DNA from 3 places in the Thermopolyspora sp. NPDC052614 genome. Region 3 is predicted to be linked to each of the others. Evidence: riboswitches for the same ligand, from Rfam matches in the RefSeq annotation. Region 3 holds a riboswitch; each other region holds the start of a gene.
The links. A riboswitch is a leader RNA that binds a small molecule or an ion and turns the genes downstream of it on or off. The one in region 3 is predicted to bind cobalamin.

Region 1: another riboswitch for cobalamin. It lies ahead of AB0K60_RS10865 (ABC transporter substrate-binding protein); the one in region 3 lies ahead of metE (5-methyltetrahydropteroyltriglutamate--homocysteine S-methyltransferase).
Region 2: another riboswitch for cobalamin. It lies ahead of AB0K60_RS28650 (CbtB-domain containing protein); the one in region 3 lies ahead of metE (5-methyltetrahydropteroyltriglutamate--homocysteine S-methyltransferase).

What each region holds. Positions count from the first base shown of each region.
Region 1 is NZ_JBFATZ010000004.1:278,663-285,354, forward strand. It holds gene AB0K60_RS10845 (serine/threonine-protein kinase) at 1-723, shown strand, start outside; gene AB0K60_RS10850 (adenosylcobinamide amidohydrolase) at 765-1,541, opposite strand; gene AB0K60_RS10855 (ABC transporter ATP-binding protein) at 1,557-2,387, opposite strand; gene AB0K60_RS10860 (iron ABC transporter permease) at 2,384-3,349, opposite strand; gene AB0K60_RS10865 (ABC transporter substrate-binding protein) at 3,530-4,480, opposite strand; cobalamin riboswitch at 4,552-4,672, opposite strand; gene AB0K60_RS10870 (histidine phosphatase family protein) at 4,790-5,455, shown strand; gene AB0K60_RS10875 (hypothetical protein) at 5,476-5,748, opposite strand; gene AB0K60_RS10880 (DUF397 domain-containing protein) at 5,909-6,145, opposite strand; gene AB0K60_RS10885 (helix-turn-helix transcriptional regulator) at 6,146-6,692, opposite strand, start outside.
Region 2 is NZ_JBFATZ010000016.1:147,517-154,208, reverse strand. It holds gene cobO (cob(I)yrinic acid a,c-diamide adenosyltransferase) at 1-104, opposite strand, end outside; gene AB0K60_RS28665 (VWA domain-containing protein) at 148-2,226, opposite strand; gene AB0K60_RS28660 (histidine phosphatase family protein) at 2,303-2,839, opposite strand; gene AB0K60_RS28655 (CbtA family protein) at 2,878-3,633, opposite strand; gene AB0K60_RS28650 (CbtB-domain containing protein) at 3,642-3,821, opposite strand; cobalamin riboswitch at 3,871-3,993, opposite strand; gene AB0K60_RS28645 (NADPH-dependent FMN reductase) at 4,392-4,982, opposite strand; gene AB0K60_RS28640 (MarR family winged helix-turn-helix transcriptional regulator) at 5,069-5,557, shown strand; gene AB0K60_RS28635 (hypothetical protein) at 5,768-6,358, shown strand; gene AB0K60_RS28630 (DUF2795 domain-containing protein) at 6,510-6,692, shown strand, end outside.
Region 3 is NZ_JBFATZ010000009.1:193,836-200,527, reverse strand. It holds gene AB0K60_RS20940 (ABC transporter ATP-binding protein) at 1-280, opposite strand, end outside; gene AB0K60_RS20935 (iron ABC transporter permease) at 253-1,341, opposite strand; gene AB0K60_RS20930 (ABC transporter substrate-binding protein) at 1,338-2,360, opposite strand; cobalamin riboswitch at 2,563-2,687, opposite strand; cobalamin riboswitch at 2,890-3,030, shown strand; gene metE (5-methyltetrahydropteroyltriglutamate--homocysteine S-methyltransferase) at 3,147-5,372, shown strand; gene AB0K60_RS20920 (ribonucleotide-diphosphate reductase subunit beta) at 5,580-6,575, opposite strand; gene AB0K60_RS20915 (ribonucleoside-diphosphate reductase subunit alpha) at 6,602-6,692, opposite strand, start outside.

The DNA.
Region 1 (6,692 bases), on a different contig from region 3:
GCGGGGCCGCACAGCCACCCGGGGCAGGGCATGTCGAGCCTGCCGCCGGGCGCGGCCTGGACCCAGCCGGCCGCCGAGTACCGGCCCCGGCAGGCCAGGCGCAAGGGCGTGCCGAAGGGACCCCTGATCGGCATCGCCGCCGCGCTGGTCTCGCTGGCCGTGGTGGCGCTCGTGCTGTTCAACCCCGGCGGCCAGTCGCCGGTCACCTGGCACACCTTCTCCGGCAACCTGGCCGCGCCGTTCACCTTCAGCCACCCCGCCGAGTGGAGCACCCGCGTACACGGGGACGAGTATGTGATCATCTCGCCCAGCGCGGCGGAGTTCGAGACGCTGTTCTCGGTGCCGCTCGTCTCGGACTGGACGACGGTGAACCGCATCATCAACAGCGAGGACCCCGGCCGGGCGGCCGGAATCCTCGCGCAGGTGAACAACACCCTCGACGTCTCCGACGTGCAGCACCTGAAGGACACCCTGCCGGCCGTGCTGCCCGGCCCGGTCGGCTTCGGCTCCGAGCCCACGGCGGCCACGGTCGGCGGACGCCCGGGCTTCCGCGTGACGGGCACGATCAACGACCCGCAGCAGGGCGGCCGCCTCGACTTCGTCGCCTACCTGGTCAGACGCGCTCAGGGCCAGCCAACCGCACTGATCACCTTCTTCTGCGCCCCGGGCCGCTGCGACAACTCCATGATCGACCGCGTCGTCGGCAGCGTCGCCTTCCAGTAGTCGCCTTCCACTCGGCCGCCGCCCGGCAGCGGGGCGGCGGCTCAGCGCGGACGGGGCCCCCGATGCCACTCGTGGACCCCGTCGCGCACGGCGGCGTGCACGGCGCGAGCGATGCGCGCGCCCCACACCGAGCGCGGCCCGCCGAAGATCTCCTCGGGACCGTCCTGGCGCACGGCGACGCAAACCGCGTCCGAGGCGGTCCCCGTGCCGGGAAAGCCGGTCTCGACCAGCGCCTGCGTCTTGGCCTCGGTCACCGTCATCACCGCGTTCACCAGGGCGGCGTCCGACATCGCGACCGGCACCACGACCACGATGTTGATCGTCCCGGGAGCCGGCGCCCGCCGACCGGAGTCCACCGCGTCCGCCGTGGCCACAGCGTCCACCGTGGCCGCCGCGTCCCGCGCACCATCGGCGCTCGGCCCGCCGTGCGAGCCCGCCTCGCCTCGCGGCTCAAGCTCCGGGTCGTCGGCGTCCGGCGGCGCGGCGGCCCAGGTGGGACGGCGCAGGCCCACGGTCGCGACCGCCTCCACGCCGCCGTCATGACGGCGCACGTAACGATCGGCGTACGCGACCGTCATCATGCCGACGCCCGATCCGCCCGGCCCGAGCTCCCGCAGGTGATCGGCGGGGTCGAGGCGGGCGTACCCGCTCGCCACCTGGGCGTTGAGCACCCACTCCCGCGGCCCGATCCCGCCGCCGAGCACCGCCGAGGAGATCATGCGCCAGCCCGGCCCGAACTCCCACAGCAGCGAGGCGAGCCGTGCCCCGTCCTCCTGCCGGTAGGCGAGCGTCATCGGATGCGGAACCGGTTCTGCCATGGACTACCTCGGCGGCTACCCGCCCTCGGGGCGGACCAGGTGGATCAGGGGGCGGTCGCCCGGCCCGGCCTCGACCCGGACGCGGGCGCCGAAGTGCTCGGCCAGCGACGTCGCCGTCAGCACCTCGGCGGGCGGCCCGGCCGCGACCGGGCGGCCCTGCGACAGTAGCAGCACCGCGTCGGCGTACTGCCCGGCGAGGCTCAGATCGTGCAGGACGGCGACGACCGTGAGGCCGTCGGCGAGCCGGAGGCGGTCCACCAGTTCGAGCACCTGCTGCTGGTGGCCGAGGTCGAGGGCGGTCGTCGGCTCGTCAAGCAGCAGGATCGGCGCCCGCTGGGCGAGGGCGCGGGCGAGCACGACCCGCTGGCGTTCGCCGCCCGACAGGTGGGCGAGGCGGCGCCGGGCCAGCGCCGCGAGCCCGAGCCGGTCGAGCACCGAGGCGGTGATCTCCCGGTCGGTGCGGCCCTCCCGCCCCAGATAGGAGATGTACGGCGTGCGCCCGAGCAGCGCGTAGTCGAACACGGTCATGTCGGGCGGCAGCGACGGCGTCTGCGGCGCGTAGGCGAAGAGCCGGGCGCGTTCGCGCAGGCTTCCGGCGTGCGCGGGCTCGCCGTCCACGAGCACCGCGCCCGCGTACGGCACGACCCCGGCGATCGCCTTGAGCAGCGTGGACTTGCCCGCCCCATTGGGCCCGATCACGGCCAGCCAGGCCCCGCCCGGCACGGTCAGCTCGACGCCGGACAGCACCGGCTTCCCGCCGAGATCCACGCCCAGCCCTCGCACCGCGAGCCCGCCGACCGTCTTCCGCGCCGCCTCGTTCCGTCCCTCGCGGGCGGGGGCGCTCACGTCTCCACCGACCGGGTGGCGCGCAGGACGGCGACGAAGAAGGGGGCGCCGACGAAGGCGGTGACCACGCCGATGGGCAGCTCCGCCGGGGCCACGACGGTACGGGCCACCAGGTCGGCGACGACCAGGAACGCGGCCCCGCCGACGAGCGAGAGCGGCAGCACGATCCGGTACGAGCCGCCCGCCAGCCGCCGCACCACGTGCGGCACCACCACGCCGACGAAGCCGATCAGCCCGCTCACCGCGACCGCGGCGGCGGTGGCGAGCGACGCGGCGGCGAGGACCACGAGCCGGACGCGGGCCACGTTGACGCCCAGCCCGGCCGCCTCCTCGTCGCCGACCGACAACACGTCGAGCAGCCGCCCGTGCAGCAGCATGACGGCCGTGGACGCGACCGTGTAGGGCGCGATCACCGCGAGCTGCTCCCAGCTTCCGCCGAGGTCGCCGAGGATCCAGGCGTACACGCGCTGCAGCTCCTCGACGTCGAGCTGCTGCACGAACGTCTGGATCGCGGTGAGGAACGACATGACCGCGACGCCCGCGAGCACGAGCGTCGCCGTGCCGCCGCCGTGCACCGCCGTGCGGCCCAGCGCGTACGCCAGGAAGACCCCGCCGACGGACCCGGCGAACGCGGCCACCGGCACGGCCGCGTTCCCCGCCTCACCCGGCAGGAGCACGACGGCGAGGGTGACGGCGAGCCCGGCCCCGGCGGCGGCGCCGAGCAGGTAGGGGTCGGCGAGCGGGTTGCGGAACACGCCCTGGTAACCGGCCCCGGCGATGGCGAGCAGCCCGCCGACGACCACCGCGGTCAGCACGCGCGGCAGCCGCAGCTCCAGCAGCAGCGCCTGCTCGACCGGCGACAGCCCCGGGTCCACCGTGACCAGCGGCAGCCGGTCGAGCAGCGTCAGCAGGACTCCCCTCACCGGCATGTCGGCGGCCCCCACGAGCAGCCCGGCCGTCATCGTGGCCGGGAGCAGGATCACCGCCACAAGCACCGGCAGCACCCGCGCCCGCCGCCCCGGCACGGCCACGGCCGGACGCCGGAGGAACCCGGAAGGCGCGGAGGCCGCAGGCTGCTCGGCGACAGCGGTGTGTTCGGAGGCGGCGGAGTGCTCGGACGACGCGCGACGGACGCCCATGGATCAGCCGGACGCTTCGCGCACGGCCCCGCCGACGGTCTTGGCGAAGTCGACGACGCGCGGCCCCCAGCGGGAGGCGATGTCGTCGTCAAGGCCGATCACCCGGTCGTTCTTGATCGCCGACAGGCCGGACCAGCCCGGCCGCTTGGCGAGGGTGTCCCGGTTCTGCCCGCAGCACTTCGCGGTGGCGAGGAAGATCAGATCCGGGTCGGCCTTGGCGATGAACTCCGTCGACAGCTTGGGGTAGCCGCCGCTCGCGTCCGGCGCCTCGTCGGCGATGTTCACGAGCCCGAACAGGCCGTAGACCCGGCCGATGAACGTGCTGGACGTCACCGAGTACGGCGTGGTGTCCACCTCGTGGTAGAAGCTCAGCTTCTTGTTCTTGGGGGCCTCGGCCGCGAGCCGGTCCAGCTCCCGCTTCATGCCGTCCGCGACCTCGCGCGCCTTGTCCGCGTTGCCGGTGGCGGCCCCGAGGTCGGCGATCTGGTCGTACGCGTCGTCGAAGTCGGCCGCCGACGGCTCGACGAGCACGGGCACCTTGACCTTGCCCAGCTCGGCCACGATGCCGCCCACATCATTGGTGATCACGACCAGGTCGGGCCGCTGCTCGACGATCGCCTCGACGTTGGGCTTGAATCCCGACAGCGAGGTCTTCGGCGCCTCGGCCGGGAAGTTGGAGCGTTCGTCCACGGCGACGACCTGCGGCCCGGCGCCGATCGCGAACAGCGTCTCGGTCGCGGTCGCCGAGAGCGAGACGATCCGCTCCGGCCGCGCGGCGATGGTGACCGCGCCGTTGCCGGCCTGGACGGTGACGGGGAACGCGCCGGACGCGGACGCGGTGGCGGCGGGGGGTGCGGACGAGGGGGCGGGTGCGGAGTCCTGTGCCTGGCCGCAGGCGGCCAACCCGAGGACACCCAGCAACGCGCTCGCCAAGGCCAGCCGTACGGGCCTCACGAGATCCTCCAGGGGTTGCCGGGAATCGAGGGACCCGTGCGGACGGATCACCCTTTTCCACGAGGGTTGATGTCGTCGGCGCGGTGCCCAGGCGACCTGGCTCGCCCTCACGGGCATGACAGTTGCGGGACAGCACCGGACTCCCACCGGATTTCGCTGAGCACAGCGCGTCCCTGGCACGGTATCAACCCCTGATCGCCCCATCCAGCCGCGGGTCGGGCTTCGGACGGCGGCCGAGCGGCGGCACCGACCGGGCCCCGGCGAGCCCCCCGTACGGCGGGGAATCGGCGACCGGCATGATGGTCGAATATGGCTGAGTTGATTCTGCTCCGGCACGGCGAGACCGAGTGGAGCCGCGACCACCGGCACACCGGCCGCACCGACGTCCCCCTGACCGGGCGCGGCGAGCAGCAGGCACGGCTGCTCGCCCCCGAGTTCGCCGGCCACCGCTTCGCGCTGGTCCTCGTCAGCCCGGCGCTACGCGCTCGCCGTACGGCGGAGTTGGCCGGCCTGACCGCCGGGAACGGCGCGGCGGCCCCGGAGCCCGACCCCGACCTGTGGGAGTGGGACTACGGCGGCTACGAGGGCGTCACCACGGCCCGGATCCGCGAGGACCGGCCCGGCTGGTACCTGTGGCGCGACGGGGTCATCCCGGGCGGCCCCGAGCATCCCGGCGAGACGATCGACCAGGTGGGGGCACGCGTCGATCGCGTCATCGCCCGGGTCCGGCCCGTCCTCGCCGACGCCAACGCCGAGGCCGACCCCGACACCGACGACGGCGGCGGCGGGAACGGCGGCGATGTGGCCGTGGTCGCGCACGGTCACCTGCTGCGGGCGCTGACCGCGCGCTGGCTCGGCCTCCCGCCGCGGGACGGCCGCCTGTTCCGGCTCGACACCGGAACGATCAGCGCCCTCGGTTTCGAGCACGGCGAGCCGGTGATCCTCCGCTGGAACGCCCCGGTGCGCTCGCCGTGAGGCGGCACACGCCGGAACGCTCAGACGGTGGCGACCTGCTGCGGCTGCGGACCGCGCCCGGTGAGCCACTCCAGCACCTTGCGGTGCCCGCGGCGGGCGTCCTCGAAGTGCCCCCAGCGCCAGTAGCGGGGCTGGTCGCGCACGCCGGTGACCCAGGTGCGGTAGGCGACGGCCCGCTCCTCGCCCGTCTCCCCCGTGGCCGACTCCGCCGGCGCGGCCACGCCGTAGGTACGGATCACGACACGGCCGCCCGGTGCGAACAGCACGTCGTCGGCCACGGGGTACAGCGTCATCCGGTCCAGCATCAGGGCCCCCACGATGTCGTCCAAACAGATGTCCGAACGCGTGTCGTCGTCGCGATGGACGGGTCCCAATGTGCCGGACTCGACGATGATCCGGGTTACACCACCACCGCACCCGCGTTAATCGGATGCGGTCAATGTTAATAAGCGGTTACGCCAGCAGGTTGTCGAACTCGCCGTCCTTCACCCCCATGACGAGGGCCCGGATCTCATCTCGCGTGTAGATCAGGGCGGGGCCCTCGGGGAAGCGGGAGTTCCTGACGGCGATGTCACCGTCGGGGAGCTCGGCGAGCTCCACGCAGTTACCGGTCGAGTTGCTGTGGATGCTCTTGCGCCACCGGACCCCGTCGAGGTCGCTGGCCGGCATCCCGTTGTACGTCTGCTGCATCTACATCTCTCTGAGAATGTCCCCGAGTATCTCAGCGGTGCCGCCTGGCGTGGTGCTCTCCACGCACAACTGCTCCATCGCGGTGAGGTACGGGTCGATGTCCTCACGCTTGTCCAGGTATAAGGCACCCCAGAGCTGCTCGACGTAGACCACGTCCGACAGGTCGGACTCTGGAAAACGCAAGATTGTGAACGCCCCGCCTTCGGCGGCGTGCATGCCGAACTTGAACGGCATCACCTGGATGGTGATGTTCGGCAGAGTCGAGACGTCCAGCAGGTGCTGGATCTGCTCGCGCATGATGTCGGGGCCGCCGATCGGCCGCCGGAGCGCCGCTTCGTCGATCACCGCCCACAGCTTCGGCCCGTCCTTGCGGCCGAGACGCTCTTGCCGCTGCATGCGCATATGCACGCGGCGTTTGAGCTCCTCCTCCGAGCCATCCGGATATCCGAGCTGGATGACCGTGCGGGCGTACGCCGCGGTCTGCAGCAGGCCGGGCACGAACTGCACCTCGTAGGTGCGGATCACGGCCGCGGCCTCCTCCAGGCCG
Region 2 (6,692 bases), on a different contig from region 3:
TTGCCCTTGCCCGGCCCGGTATGCACCATCAGCAGCGCCCGGTTTCTCCGCTGCCGCGTGGTCAGTCCGTCATCCGGCACCGACACCGGCTTCCCCTGCGGCATCTCCGCCCTTCCTCTCGTGCGTTTGCGCGTACGGCCGCGCTCCTCAGCCGGCCCTTCTATGGGCGCGTACGACCGAGCCCAGGTCGGACAGCGCGTCGAGAGGGACGAGCGCGGCCTGCAACCTGGCGGCCAGGTGCGCGGCGAGGCCGAGCCGTACCGGGCCGGTTTCGCAGTCCACGATCACGCTCGCCGTACCGTGCAGGAGGGCGGCGGCGCGGTCCACGTCGCCGCCGGACGTGGCGCGGCCGTCGGTGACGAGCACCAGGAGGGGACGGCGGGCGGGGTCGCGGAGGCGTTCCACGCGGAGCACCTGGGCCGCCTTGATCAGGCCCGCGGCCAGGGGGGTGCGTCCGCCCGTGGGCAGGGCGCGCAGCCGGGCCGCGCCCGCTTCGACGGAGGAGGTCGGCGGCAGCGGCACCTCGGCGGTGGTGCCGCGGAAGGTGACCAGGCCGACCTTGTCGCGGCGCTGGTAGGCGTCGAGCAGCAGGCTCAGGACGGCGGTTTTGACGGTGGTCATCCGTTTTCTGGCGGCCATCGAGCCGCTGGCGTCGACGACGAAGAGCACCAGGTTGCCCTCTCTGCCCTCGCGGACGACCTGCCGCAGGTCGTCCTGCCGGAGCAGGAGGCCCGGTCCGGTGCGGCCACGCCGGGCCTGGTGGGGTGCGGCGGCCAGCAGCGTCGCCGTCACGTGGATGTCGTGGGCCTTTCCCTGCGGCAACCGGGCTCCGATGCCCCGGCCGTGCCGGCCTCGCGATCGCGAGCGCCGCCCGGCGGCGCCCTCGCCGACCCCCGGCACCTTCAGCAGGGGCACCCGGTACGGCGCGGCGACGGCGGCGACCTGGCCGGAGCCGTCGCCGGATCGCCGTCCCGTCTCCTCCGGCCGGGCGTCGTCGGCGTCGCGGCCGCCATTCCCGGCGTCCTCCCGGCGGCCGGTCGGGACCCCTGGCCCCTCCGGTTGTTCCGGCGGGGCCAGGGGGCCCGGCCGGGTCTGTTCGGTCGCCCCTGTTTCCCGTTCCTGGCCCGCTGGATCAAGCCCAGAAATATCCGGATTCGTCCCATCGGGCGGCGACTCCCCGCCACCGCCGTCGGGCGGCACGTCATCGTCGGGACCGGAGGTCTGCCTCAGCAGCTCATCCAGCAACTCCTCGTCCAGCCCCGGCGCGTCGAACGGGTCACGCCGCCGCCGGTGCGGCAGCGACAGGCGGGCCGCCGCCCGCACATCCTCGGTCGTCACCGCGTCCCGGCCGTGCCAGGCCGCGTGCGCGATCGCCGCGTTCGCGGTCACCAGATCGGCCCGCAACCCGTCCACCTCGAACGCCGCGCACACCGTCGCGATCTGCCGCAGCCGCGCGTCCGGCAGTCGCACCGCGCCCACCCGCGCCCGCGCCTCGGCGATCCGCCGCGCGAGCCGCGCCTCCTCTTCGGCCCACTCCGCCGCGAACCCCTCCGGATCCGCGTCGAACGCCAGCCTCCGGCGTACCACCTCGGCCCGCTCGCCGGGATCCCGCGACGCCCGCACCTCCACCGTCAGCCCGAACCGATCCAGCAACTGCGGCCGCAGCTCGCCTTCTTCCGGATTCATCGTGCCGACCAGCAGAAAACGGGCAGCGTGCCGTACCGAGACCGACTCCCGCTCCACATAGCAGGTGCCGAGCGCCGCCGCGTCGAGCAGCAGATCCACCAGGTGATCGTGGAGCAGATTGACCTCGTCCACATACAGCACCCCCCGATGGGCGGCGGCGAGCAATCCCGGCTCGAACGCCTTCACCCCCTCGGTCAGCGCCCGCTCCACGTCGAGCGACCCGACCAGGCGATCCTCCGACGCCCCGACCGGCAGCTCCACCAGCGCCGCGGCCCGCCGCAGGCGATGCTCGCCGGGCTCGTGCGGCCCGTCCGGACACGCCGGATCCGGCGCGCCGGGATCACAGGCGAACCGGCACCCGGACACCACCTCCACCTGCGGCAACTGCGCGGCAAGCGCCCGCACGATGGTCGATTTGGCGGTCCCCTTCTCCCCGCGCACGAGCACCCCGCCCACCCTCGGCGAGACCGCGTTGAGCACCAGCGCCAGCTTCAGATCATCGAGCCCGACGACGGCGCTGAACGGATAGGTGACGGTCACGAAGCGGCCTTCCCCTTGATGCGTACGCCTTGACGTGCACCTTGACGTGTACGCCGCCGACCGGCGGCGGTGACGGTCACGTCGCGGCTGTGTGGTTGACGTAGTGGTTGACGTAGGCGACCCGCCAGCCCTCGCCGGCGAGGGCGATCTCGGTGGCGGACAGCGGCGCGATGTCGAAGCGCGCGGCGGGCACGATCCCGACGCCGAGCGCGTGGCCGAGCGCCGCCCGGATGACGCCGACATCGCACACCACGACGACGTCGGGCGTGACGCGCATGGCGTCCATCCAGGCCGCGACCCGCACCGACATCGATCGAAGGCTCTCACCCCCGTGCGGCGCCGCGTCCGGATCGGCGAGCCAGGCGGCCAGCGCCTCCGGCTCCTCCTCGGCGATTCGCGCGTACGGCCGGCCGCGCCAACGCCCCGCGTCCGCCTCCGCGAGATCGACGGCCACCTGCGGCACCATCCCCAGCGCGTACGCGGTCTGCGACGCGGCCCTGGCGGGGGAGACCCAGACCTTCCGCCCGGGCTCCCCGCCGAAGACCCTGCCGTCCGCCTTGGCGAGACTCGCCGGGTCGGCCTCGTCGTCGCCCGGAAAGCAGGCACCCCGCATGCCCCGCGTGGTGGCATGCCGGATGAACAACACGCCGCCTACCCGGCCGCGGCGGTCGCCGGTCGCCGGGCCGCCCGGTCGGTGACCCACCCGAACAGCACGCCGAACGCCGCCCAGAACACCAGTTGCGTGCCCAGCGACGCCATCCTGAACTCCCACAGCAGCGTCGCCGGGAAGCCGTCGGGGACCTCGTTGATCGCCGGAAGCAGCAGCCACGCGGCGATCACCGGCACCAGGAAGGCCGCCACCGCCGCCGCCCAGCGCTGCCACGGACCCGAGTCGACCCTGCGCGCCGTCCCCACCGCGATGACCGTGGCGGCCAGGCCGACCAGGACCATCACCACGTAGAGCGCCGTACGACCGTTGATCGTCTCCGGATTCCCCACAGCAGGCGGATTAGCCGGATATTTCAGGAACGGCACGAGAATGACGGCGAGAAACGCCACCCCAGCGGAAACCACCGCCAGCAGCCCGTCGTCCCGCGGCCCGACCCGGCCACGCACCCCGGCGTACACCAGCGCGAAGATCCCGCCGACGGCGAGCCCGTAGAGCCCGGTGGCGAGGAACAGCCCGGCCTTCTGCACCGGCCTGCTCACCACAACCTCGTCCCCGTGCGAGTGACCGCCCTCCTCGGCATGCCCGTGACCGGCCTCCCCGGCCGAAGCGGCACCGGCCTCCTCCAGCGCGATCGCGGCGTCCACCCGCGGCTCACCCACGAAGAAGGCGAACGCGCCCGCGACGAATCCGGCCAGCAGGCCCACCAACAGGCCCCTGACCAGCAGGGTTCGAACCACGCCCGCCCCTAGTGGCAGGGCACGCCGAGCAGGTGCCGCCCGTCGTGCATGAGCTCATGCAGAAGCGCTCCTGCCTGTGACACGGCCCCGTTGTCCATCAATACGAGATAGGCGATCAGCAACAACACAGGTACGGCCAGCAGCCATGGACGCAGCCGCGGCAACGGAATGGACGTAGGAGCGGACATGCCACTCATCAGAGTGCCTCCCCAGGGATAGACGCGTCCCGAACAGTGAGGTCACAACAGCCCAAGCGACCTGGCTCCCGGGATCCGCATCCCGGATACAGTGGCGCGTCCGCACCGGCCTCTCACCGGATTTCCCTTGGACTCTCGTGAAATCATCCGCAACGTACCTTTTTGTACGGTCCGCGTCAACGAACCGTCCCGCACGGCCGTCCACCCGGCCACCACACGCGACCCCGAACGTGGAGGAGGGATCCATGGACTCGGCACCCCGATCGGCTCACGTGACACACCCACGCGCCGTGCATCGGGCGAGGACGGCGGTTACGGCCTGTGGATTCTCGACCAGTTGGCCGATGTCTACATCACTACCGACGATCAAGGCAAGACGGTAGGCGCGCTGACGCATGCGAAGGCGATCCTGGGGAGGGTTATCCCTCCCCTGGGTGGGCCTGTCGGATAGCGCCGACTTCTCCGATCAGCGGTGCAGGCCGAGCCCCAGCACCGTGCATGCCTTGGCCGTGTGATCGAGATGATGACGAGGGCGGGGTCGGCCGACGTGTTGGCGCTGGTTCAGCCGACGATCGCGGCTGCCTTCGACTTGGCCTCGCGTACCTCGCGTAGCGCGCCGGACCAGGCGATGAGCTGGTCGAGCATGCCGTGGACCGCGACGTCGAGGCCCTCCGGCGGGACGAAAGCGCCGGTGGAGAACGAGGGGAGCAGCGGGATGGCGGGCTGGGTGCGGACCGTCGCCACCTGGAGTTCGGAGAGCACGAGTCGCAGTGCCTCGGCGGCTCGGACGCCTGCGGCCCACCCGCCGTAGCTGATGATGCCGGCGGCCTTGTCGTTCCACTCCCGGTAGATGTAGTCGAGCGCGTTCTTGAGCGCGCCGGGGAAGGAGTGGTTGTACTCCGGGGTGAGGAACACGAAGCCGTCGAAGCCGTCGATCAGTGCCGACCAGTTGCGGGTGTGGTCGTGCTCGTACTGCTGGTGGGTCGGATTTCCGGCCTCGTCGAGGTTGCCGAGACCGTGGCGGGCGAGATCGATCAGTTCGTAGTCGGCGCCGCCGTGTGCGCGTGCCGTCTCCATCGTCCAGGCGGCGATCTGCTCGCCCCGACGTCCGGGTCGGGTGCTGCCCAGGATGATGCCAATGCGGAGTGCCATGATGCTCCTTCCATGGGAGTTGTCACGTCAACTCTAGGACTAGTGGAGTTGATGTGACAACTCGCCTGTCCGGTATCATTTGCGCCATGGCGGAGACTCGTACGCTGAAGCCCGAGGAGTGGGAGCTCTGGGACCTCTGGACGCGCGCCCAGCGCCTGCTCGTCCGGGAACTCGACCGTGGCCTGCAGCGTGACTGCGGCATCTCGAAGGCCGAGTTCAGCGTGCTGATGACGCTGTGGCAGGCACCCGGCCGCCAGATGCGCGTCGGCGAACTCTCCGCCTCGCTCGACTGGGACAAGAGCCGCGTCTCACACCAACTGACGCGTATGGAGAACCGCGGCCTCGTGCAGCGGACCCAGTACGGGGCAGACGGCCGCCGCGCGGGGATCGGATTGACCGCCGAGGGCCGCCGCGCCACGCAGGACGCCATCGGCGTCCACGCCGGCAACATCCGCCGCTACTTCCTCGACTTGCTCACCCCTCAGCAGGCCGCGGAAATCCGCGCCTGGAGTGGTCGGCTGATCGACCGCATCGAGCCACACCGCAGCGAAACCACCGGCGACGACGCCGCTTAGCAAGCTCCGTCGGCTCTGTCCGCCGGGTCAACGACCAGGATGCCGATGGGGTGACGAAGCTCATGGCGTGGCTTCCCGCCGTGGGCGGCCTCCTCGTCCTCCGCTGCCGGGCCCGCGCCGCCGGGCTCTGATCGGGGCGTCGGCCTTACATCGTTATGGGGGCGATGGCCTGGGCAGGTGGCCGGGTGGAGGGCGAAGGAGGGGGTTTCGATGGCCGGCGAGGGCGACAGACAGGACGAGCGACGCAGGCTGCGCGAGCAGAACAAAGGCACCACCTTCGACCCCGATCTGCACAACAGGGGCGGCGATGTGGGTCCTGCGTCGATTCGCGGCTCCAACCTCGGCCCCGGCGACGCCCGCGACGAGGCCGAGCCCAAGAGCGGCTACTCCGAGCCGATGGGGCACATGGCCGGACGCGACGACGAGTACACCGTCACGGCGGGGTCGGACGAGAAGTCCGTGGGGGCGCGGACCGACGAGGTCGAACCGCACTCCGAGACGTGGGGGCCGAGCCCGCATCCGACGCCGGAGGTGGCGGAGGAGGGGCGCGGCCGCGGCGGACGGCCCGGGTTCCGGGTACGGGGTCCGGTTGACGAGCGGCTGGAGGGGCTGATCGACGACAGTCCGGAGTACGACGACATCGGGCCGGGCGCCCGGGAGCCGCAGGGTGGCGGCCACGTGACCGGCGATATGGAGTGGGCGAACTCGGATGCGGACGATCCGGACGCCGGGTCGGGCCGCACGGACGCCGATGACGGCGGGTACCTGCCGGGCGAGGGCACCGGCCGCCCCTTCAGGTGACCGTGCGCTGCCCCGCGGTGCCGGATCGCCGGTGACGCAACCGGCCGGAGCGGGGATCGGCGCTGTCCTCGCGGTGCCGGTCCGGTGGCGGCGGGCGGTGTGAAGGGCCTGGTCACGCGGTTGAGTACGGCGTGACGGGTAGGGGACGAGCATGAAATTGCGTGATACGCGTCCGGTGAAGGAAGCGCTGAACGATCTTGACTTTCCCGCGGACAAGCAGCGGATCGTGGAGCACGCGCGGCGGCACGGGGCCGATGAGGCAACCGACAGGGCGCTGTCGGCGCTGCCGCTCGGCGACTATGCGGGCATGGCCGAGGTGTTGCGTTCGGTGGAG
Region 3 (6,692 bases):
CCGCGGCCAGCCGCCGGGCCAGCCACCTGCCCGGCATCCGCCACACGTCCTGCCCGTCGAGCAGCACCCGGCCGGAGGTGGGCCGCCGGGCCCGGTAGAGCGTGCGCAACAGAGTCGACTTGCCCGCGCCATTGGGACCAACCAGCCCGAGCACCTCACCAGGCGCCACGTCCAGGCTCACCCCGCGCACGAGATCCTTGCCGCCGACGCGCACCGACACCTCTCGTACGGCCAGCTCGGCCGCCCGCGCCGTCACCGCGCCCGCCTCCTCATCAGCCATAGGAAGAACGGCCCGCCGACCAGGGCCGTGACGATCCCCACCGGGATCTCCTCGGGCGTGATCAGAGTCCGCGCGAACAGATCCGCCAGGATGAGGAACGCCGCCCCGAGCAGCGCGGTGGCCGGCAGCGCCCGCCGATGGTCGGCGCCGACGAGCAACCGCACCACATGGGGCATGATCAGCCCGACGAACCCGATGGTCCCGCTAACCGCGACGACGGTCCCGATCACCATGGCGACCAGCACGAACAACGCCGCCCGGAAGCGGTGCACGTCCAGTCCCAGCGAGGCGGCCGCCTCCTCCCCGGCCAGCAGCAGGTTCAGCGGACGGCTGACGCCGAGGAGCACGGCGGTGCCCAGCAGGACGGCCGCAGCGGGCACGCCCACCATCGCCCAGGTGGTGCCCGCCAGGCCCCCGAGCATCCAGCGCACCGCCGACTGCGCCTTGTGCGGATCGCCGGAGGTCACCACCAGGAAGCTGGCGACGGCCGACAGCACCTCGGCGGTCGCCACCCCGGCGAGCACCAGCCGCACCGTCGTCATCCGCCCGCCCGACCTGGCCAGGAAGTAGACGGCGACCAGCGCGGCCAGCGCCCCGGCGAACGCGGCGAACGGCAGCGAGAACGCCCCGAACAGCGTCAGGTTGAACACCACCACGCCCACCGCACCGACGCTGGCGCCCGAGGAGACGCCCAGCAACATCGGATCGGCCAGCGGGTTGCGCACCAGGGCCTGCAGCGCCATCCCGCAGACCGACAGGCCCGCCCCGATGACCCCGCACAGCAGCACGCGCGGCAGCCGCACGTCCATGACGATGGTCTCCCGCACCGGGGTCCAGACCTGGTCGGCCAGCGCCGGATGGATACGGTGCAGCAAAATCCCCCACACCTGCCCGGCCGGCAGGCTGATCGACCCGGCCGCGATGCCCGCCGTGCCCGCCGCGGCCAGCAGCAGCACGAGCAGCCCGATCACGAGCGGATACGGCGGCCCCGGCCGCCGCGGCGGCAGCGCGACGGCGGCCGGCGCGTCGACGCCCCGCGCCGCCTCGGTAAGCTCACTCACTTGAACTTGTCCGCGTGGATCTGGCGGGCCAGCGAGTCCACCGCCGACGGCACCCGCACGCCGAGCACCGCCGACGACAGCGGCAGCACCGCGAACCGCTCCTCCTTGATCGCCGGTACGTCCGCGAGCGCCGGATTCGACAAGAGGAACTTCTTCTTGTCGGCCACCGGCTGGTCGCCGTAGTCGTAGATGACGATCCACTCGGGCGCCCGCTCGGCCACCTGCTCGAACGACACGTCGCCCCACGCCTTATCCACGTCGGCGAACACGTTCTCGGCGCCCGCCGCCTTGATGATCTCGTTGCCGATGCCCTTGCCGCCGGCGGTGAACGCGGTCTTATCACCGCTGTCGTAAACGAACAGCTTGACCGGCGTCACTCCGGCGAGCTTCTCCTGGACCTCGCTCAAGGGGGCGCGCAGTCGTGCGATGAGCTTCTCGGCCCGATCCGGCACGCCGAAGATCTTGGCGACGTTGCGGATCTCCTGGTCCATCATGGGCATGGTCACCGGGCCGCTCGGGCACTCCTCGATGTTCAGGTAGGTCTTGATGCCGGCCTTGCCCAGCGCGTCACGAGCGCGGCCCTCCTTCGCGTCGAAGGCGCTGGCGAAGCCGCCGTACACGAAGTCGGGCTCCTCGGCCAGCAGCGCCTCGTAGGAGGGGTTCTCCTTGGCCAGCACCTTCACGCCGTCGTACGCCGCCTGGTACTCGGGCAGAATTTTGTCGTCGAGGTAGGCGGTGCCGATCATCGACTGCTCCAGGCCGAGCGCGAGCATCACCTCGGTGGCGTGCTGGTTGATCGACACCGCCCGCCGCGGCGGACTCTCGTACGTTGTGGTGACACCGCAGTTGTCGATGGTGACCGGGAATCCCGCGGCAGGCGCGGAGTCCGTGGCCGGGGCGGTCGCCCGGCCGGTGGTCGCGTCATCAGTGGGAGCGGCTCCGCAGGCGGCGACCAGCGCGGCGGAGATGAGAGCGGACAGCAGGGCGAGCAGCAGGGACAGGGGACGTCTGCCCGTCATGGACGGTTCCTCTCACGGGATGTGCACAACGGGGCGGCACTACCGGCATGCGGGGGGAGTCGCACGACGAAGGCCACCGGGCGCCCGCCCATGCGGCAACCGCGCGCCACGGGCACATGGCACGTTCCCTCGGCTCGTCGGGCACGCCGATCCGCTCCTCTCCGGGGAGATCCGCCCCAGTTCATTGAGGAGGCGACCGCGTGAGTCTCCTGGCTCTCGGGTCGATGCTCGTCCCCGCCTTCCCACCCCCAGGGGCAGTGGCTCAGTGGGGATCCGCTCGCCGATCACAGTGGCGGGACCGCGCCGGTCTCACACCGGCTTCCTCGTCCGCGCTCGCCTTTGCGCCATCATGACACGAGGGCCCTTCCGCCACCAGCGGCGGATCGGCCGTCCGGTCCGGGGCCGGCGGCCCTGTCGCGCGGCGGCGATCAGGCGGCGCTTCGGGCCAGGCCGATGTCGCCGGGCCGAATCGGGGGGTTATGCTGGCGGCGCGGTTGGTTCGCCCGGCGCCGTGCGGCGGCGGGCGTCGTAAGAGGGAACCCGGTGGAATTCCGGGACTGCCCCGCAGCGGTGAGTGGGAACGACCGCCGTCATGAGCACTGGACGGGATGTCCGTCTGGGAAGCGACGGCCAGTAGGAACGAGCACGACGCCCACGAGTCCGAAGACCTGCCCGCCGCCCGTGCGTCCCGTGTGGCGCGCGGTGGTCCATGGTCTCGCGGGAGGACCGGTGGCGGCCTTTCCCGATGCCTGTGGACCGGCATGGCACAGTCGAGGGAAGGACGCCATGAGTCAGGTCACCACGACCGTTTTGGGGTATCCCCGCATCGGCACCGGCCGGGAGCTGAAGCGGGCGATCGAGGATCACTGGGCCGGTCGCGCCGACGCCGGTCGGCTGGAGGAGGTCGCCGCCGAGGTGCGGCGGCAGATGTGGCGACAGATGGCCGAAGCCGGGCTGGACGCCGTCCCGTCCAACGTCTTCTCGCTGTACGACCACGTGCTGGACACCACCGTCATGCTGGGCGCGACACCTGAGCGGTTCGCCGGCCTGGACGACCCGTACTTCGCGATGGCGCGAGGGACAGACGGGGTGCCGCCGCTGGAGATGACCAAATGGTTCGACACCAACTACCACTATCTGGTCCCTGAGCTGGGGCCTGCCACCCGGTTCCGGCCGGACTGGCGCAAACCGCTGAGCGAGTACGCCGAGGCCGCCGCGCTGGGGATCCGGACCCGCCCGGTGCTGGTCGGCCCGCTGACCTACCTGCTGCTGGCCAAGCCGGCCGTGCCGGGATTCGCCCCGCTGGAACTGGTGGACGAGCTGACGGAGGTGTACGCCGAGCTGCTGGAGCGGATGTCCGGCGCCGGCGTGGCCGAGGTGCAACTGGACGAGCCGGTGCTGGCCGCCGACCGTACCGCCGGGGAACTGGCCGCGCTGCGGCGCGTCTACCGGCGCCTGGGGGCGCTGCCCAGCCGGCCACGGCTGCTGGTGGCGACATACTTCGGCGAGATCGGCGACGCGCTGGAGGTGCTGGCGAGAACCCGGGTGGAGTCGATCGGCCTGGACTTCGTGGCGGGGCCGGGCAACCTTGAGACGCTGGCCGCGGCGGGCGGCCTGCCGGGCAAGACGCTGGTCGCCGGGGTCGTGGACGGCCGCAACGTGTGGCGGGCCGACGTCGACAGGGCGGTGTCGTTGTGCGCGACCCTGCTCGGGCTCACCGACCGGCTGGTGGTGAGCACCTCCTGCTCGCTGATGCACGTCCCGCTGGACCTGGACGCCGAGACGGGCCTGGACCCGCGTCTACGGGAGAGGCTGGCCTTCGCCCGGCAGAAGACCGCCGAGGTGACGGCGATCGGCCGGGCGCTGCGCGAAGGGCACAGAACGAGACCCGCGACGCGGGTGAAGCGCGTCGTGGACGCGCGGGTGCGGGCTCGGCTGGAGGCGCTGGGACAGGGCACGTCGCGCTCCCCGTTCGAACGTCGCCGTGCCGCGCAGCGGGCCGGTCTGGGCCTGCCCGTCCTGGCCACCACGACCATCGGGTCGTTCCCGCAGACCGGCGACGTCCGGCGGGCCCGCGCCGAGCTGCGGGCCGGAACGATCGACCAGGCCGAGTACGAGCGGCGGATGCGCGCCGAGATCGACCGGGTGATCGCCCTTCAGGAGGACGTGGGTCTGGACGTGCTGGTGCACGGCGAGCCGGAACGCAACGACATGGTGCAGTACTTCGCCGAGTTGCTCGACGGCTACGCGACCACCGAGCACGGCTGGGTGCAGTCCTACGGCACCCGGTACGTGCGCCCGCCGATCCTGCACGGCGACGTCTCCCGGCCCGCGCCCATGACGGTGAAGTGGGTCACCTATGCGCAGTCCCGTACGAAACGACCGGTCAAGGGCATCCTGACCGGCCCGGTGACCATGCTGGCGTGGTCGTTCGTCCGCGACGACCAGCCACGGGCCGACACCGCGCGGCAGGTCGCGCTGGCGCTACGCGACGAGATCCGCGACCTGGAGGCCGCCGGGATCCGCATCATCCAGGTCGACGAGCCCGCGCTGCGCGAGCTGCTCCCGCTGCGCCGGGCCGCCCACCGGGACTACCTCGCCTGGGCCATCGGCGCGTTCCGGCTGGCCACCGGAGGCGTCGCCGACACCACCCAGATCCACACCCACATGTGCTACGCCGAGTTCGGCGAGATCATCGACGCCATCGGCGAGCTCGACGCCGACGTCACCAGCGTCGAGGCGGCCCGCTCCCGCATGGAACTGCTGGACGAGCTGCGCTCTGCCGGCTATCGGCGCGGCATCGGGCCGGGGGTGTACGACATCCACTCCCCCCAGGTGCCGACGGCCGAGGAGATCGAGGCCGCGCTGCGCACCGCCGTCGCCTCGGTGGACCCCGGCCTGCTGTGGGTCAACCCCGACTGCGGCCTGAAAACCCGCGGCTACGCCGAGACCGAGGCCGCCCTGCGCACCATGGTCGATGTAGCCCGCCGCCTGCGCGCCGAGATCCGCTGAGCCTCCGGCGTACGGCCGCGGCGACCCGAGCCGCGGCCGTACGGCCCCCCATCCCATGCCGTTCGGCGGAGGAGAAGAGGAAAACCCTCCATGTCATCCTCTGTGACCTCGCTCCAGCCGGGCCGTGCTCAGCGGCACACGCCGAGCCATGGCGATCGGCGGGACGCGGGCCCCGGGCCGCGCCGGCCCGGGGCCCGCCCCGTGATATCAGAAGTCGGAGTCGAAGCTGACCGAGCCGGTCACCCCCACCTGGTACGCCGAGACGCGGCGTTCGAAGAAGTTCGACAGCTCCTGGACGTCCTGCAGTTCCATGAAGGCGAACGGGTTCTTCGACCCGTACAGCGGCTCGATGTCGAGCTGGGCCAGTCGGCGGTCGGCCACATGCTCCAGGTAGGAGCGCATGTCCGCGATCGACATGCCCGGAACGCCCTGGCCGAGCAGGTCCTCGGCGAACTGGGCCTCGCACGCCACCGCCTCGGCGAGCATCTGTCTGACCTGGCCGGCCATCTTCTCGTCGAAGAGGTCCGGCTCCTCCTGGCGTACGACGTCGACCACGTCGAAGGCGAAGGCCATGTGCATGGACTCGTCGCGGAAGACCCAGTTGGTGCCCGAGGCCAGCCCGTTCAGCAGGCCGCGGGAGCGCAGGAAGTAGACGTAGGCGAAGGCGCCGTAGAAGAACAGGCCCTCGATGCAGGCGGCGAAGCAGATGAGGTTGAGCAGGAAGGCGCGGCGGTCGTCGCGGGTCTCCAGCCGCCGCAGGTCGCCGATGGAGTCGATCCAGCGGAAGCAGAACTCGGCCTTGCGCCGGATGGAGGGGATGTTCTCCACGGCCGCGAACGCCTCGAAGCGCTCCCGCTCGTCGGGGACGTAGGTGTCGAGCAGGTTCAGGTAGAACTGGACGTGCACGGCCTCCTCGAAGAGCTGCCGCGACAGGTACAGGCGTGCCTCGGGGGCGTTGATGTGCTGGTAGAGGTTGAGCACCAGGTTGTTGGCGACGATCGTGTCGCCGGTGGCGAAGAAGGCGACCAGGCGGCTGACCAGGTGGCGTTCGGCCGGTGACAGTTTCGGCAGGTCCTTGAGGTCGGAGTACAGGTCCACCTCCTCCACGGTCCAGGTGTTCTTGATCGCGTCGCGGTAGCGGTCGAAGAACAGCGGGTAGCGCATGGGGCGCAGGGTCAGGCTCATGCCAGGATCGAGCAGCATCAGGGTCTCCGAACGGTCGCGGCGGGTTACTGGCAGGCTTCGCAGGACTCGGGGTTCTCCAGCGAGCAGGCGAGGGCGTCCTCGGACTTGTTCGCGACGGGGACGGTGGCCTGCTGA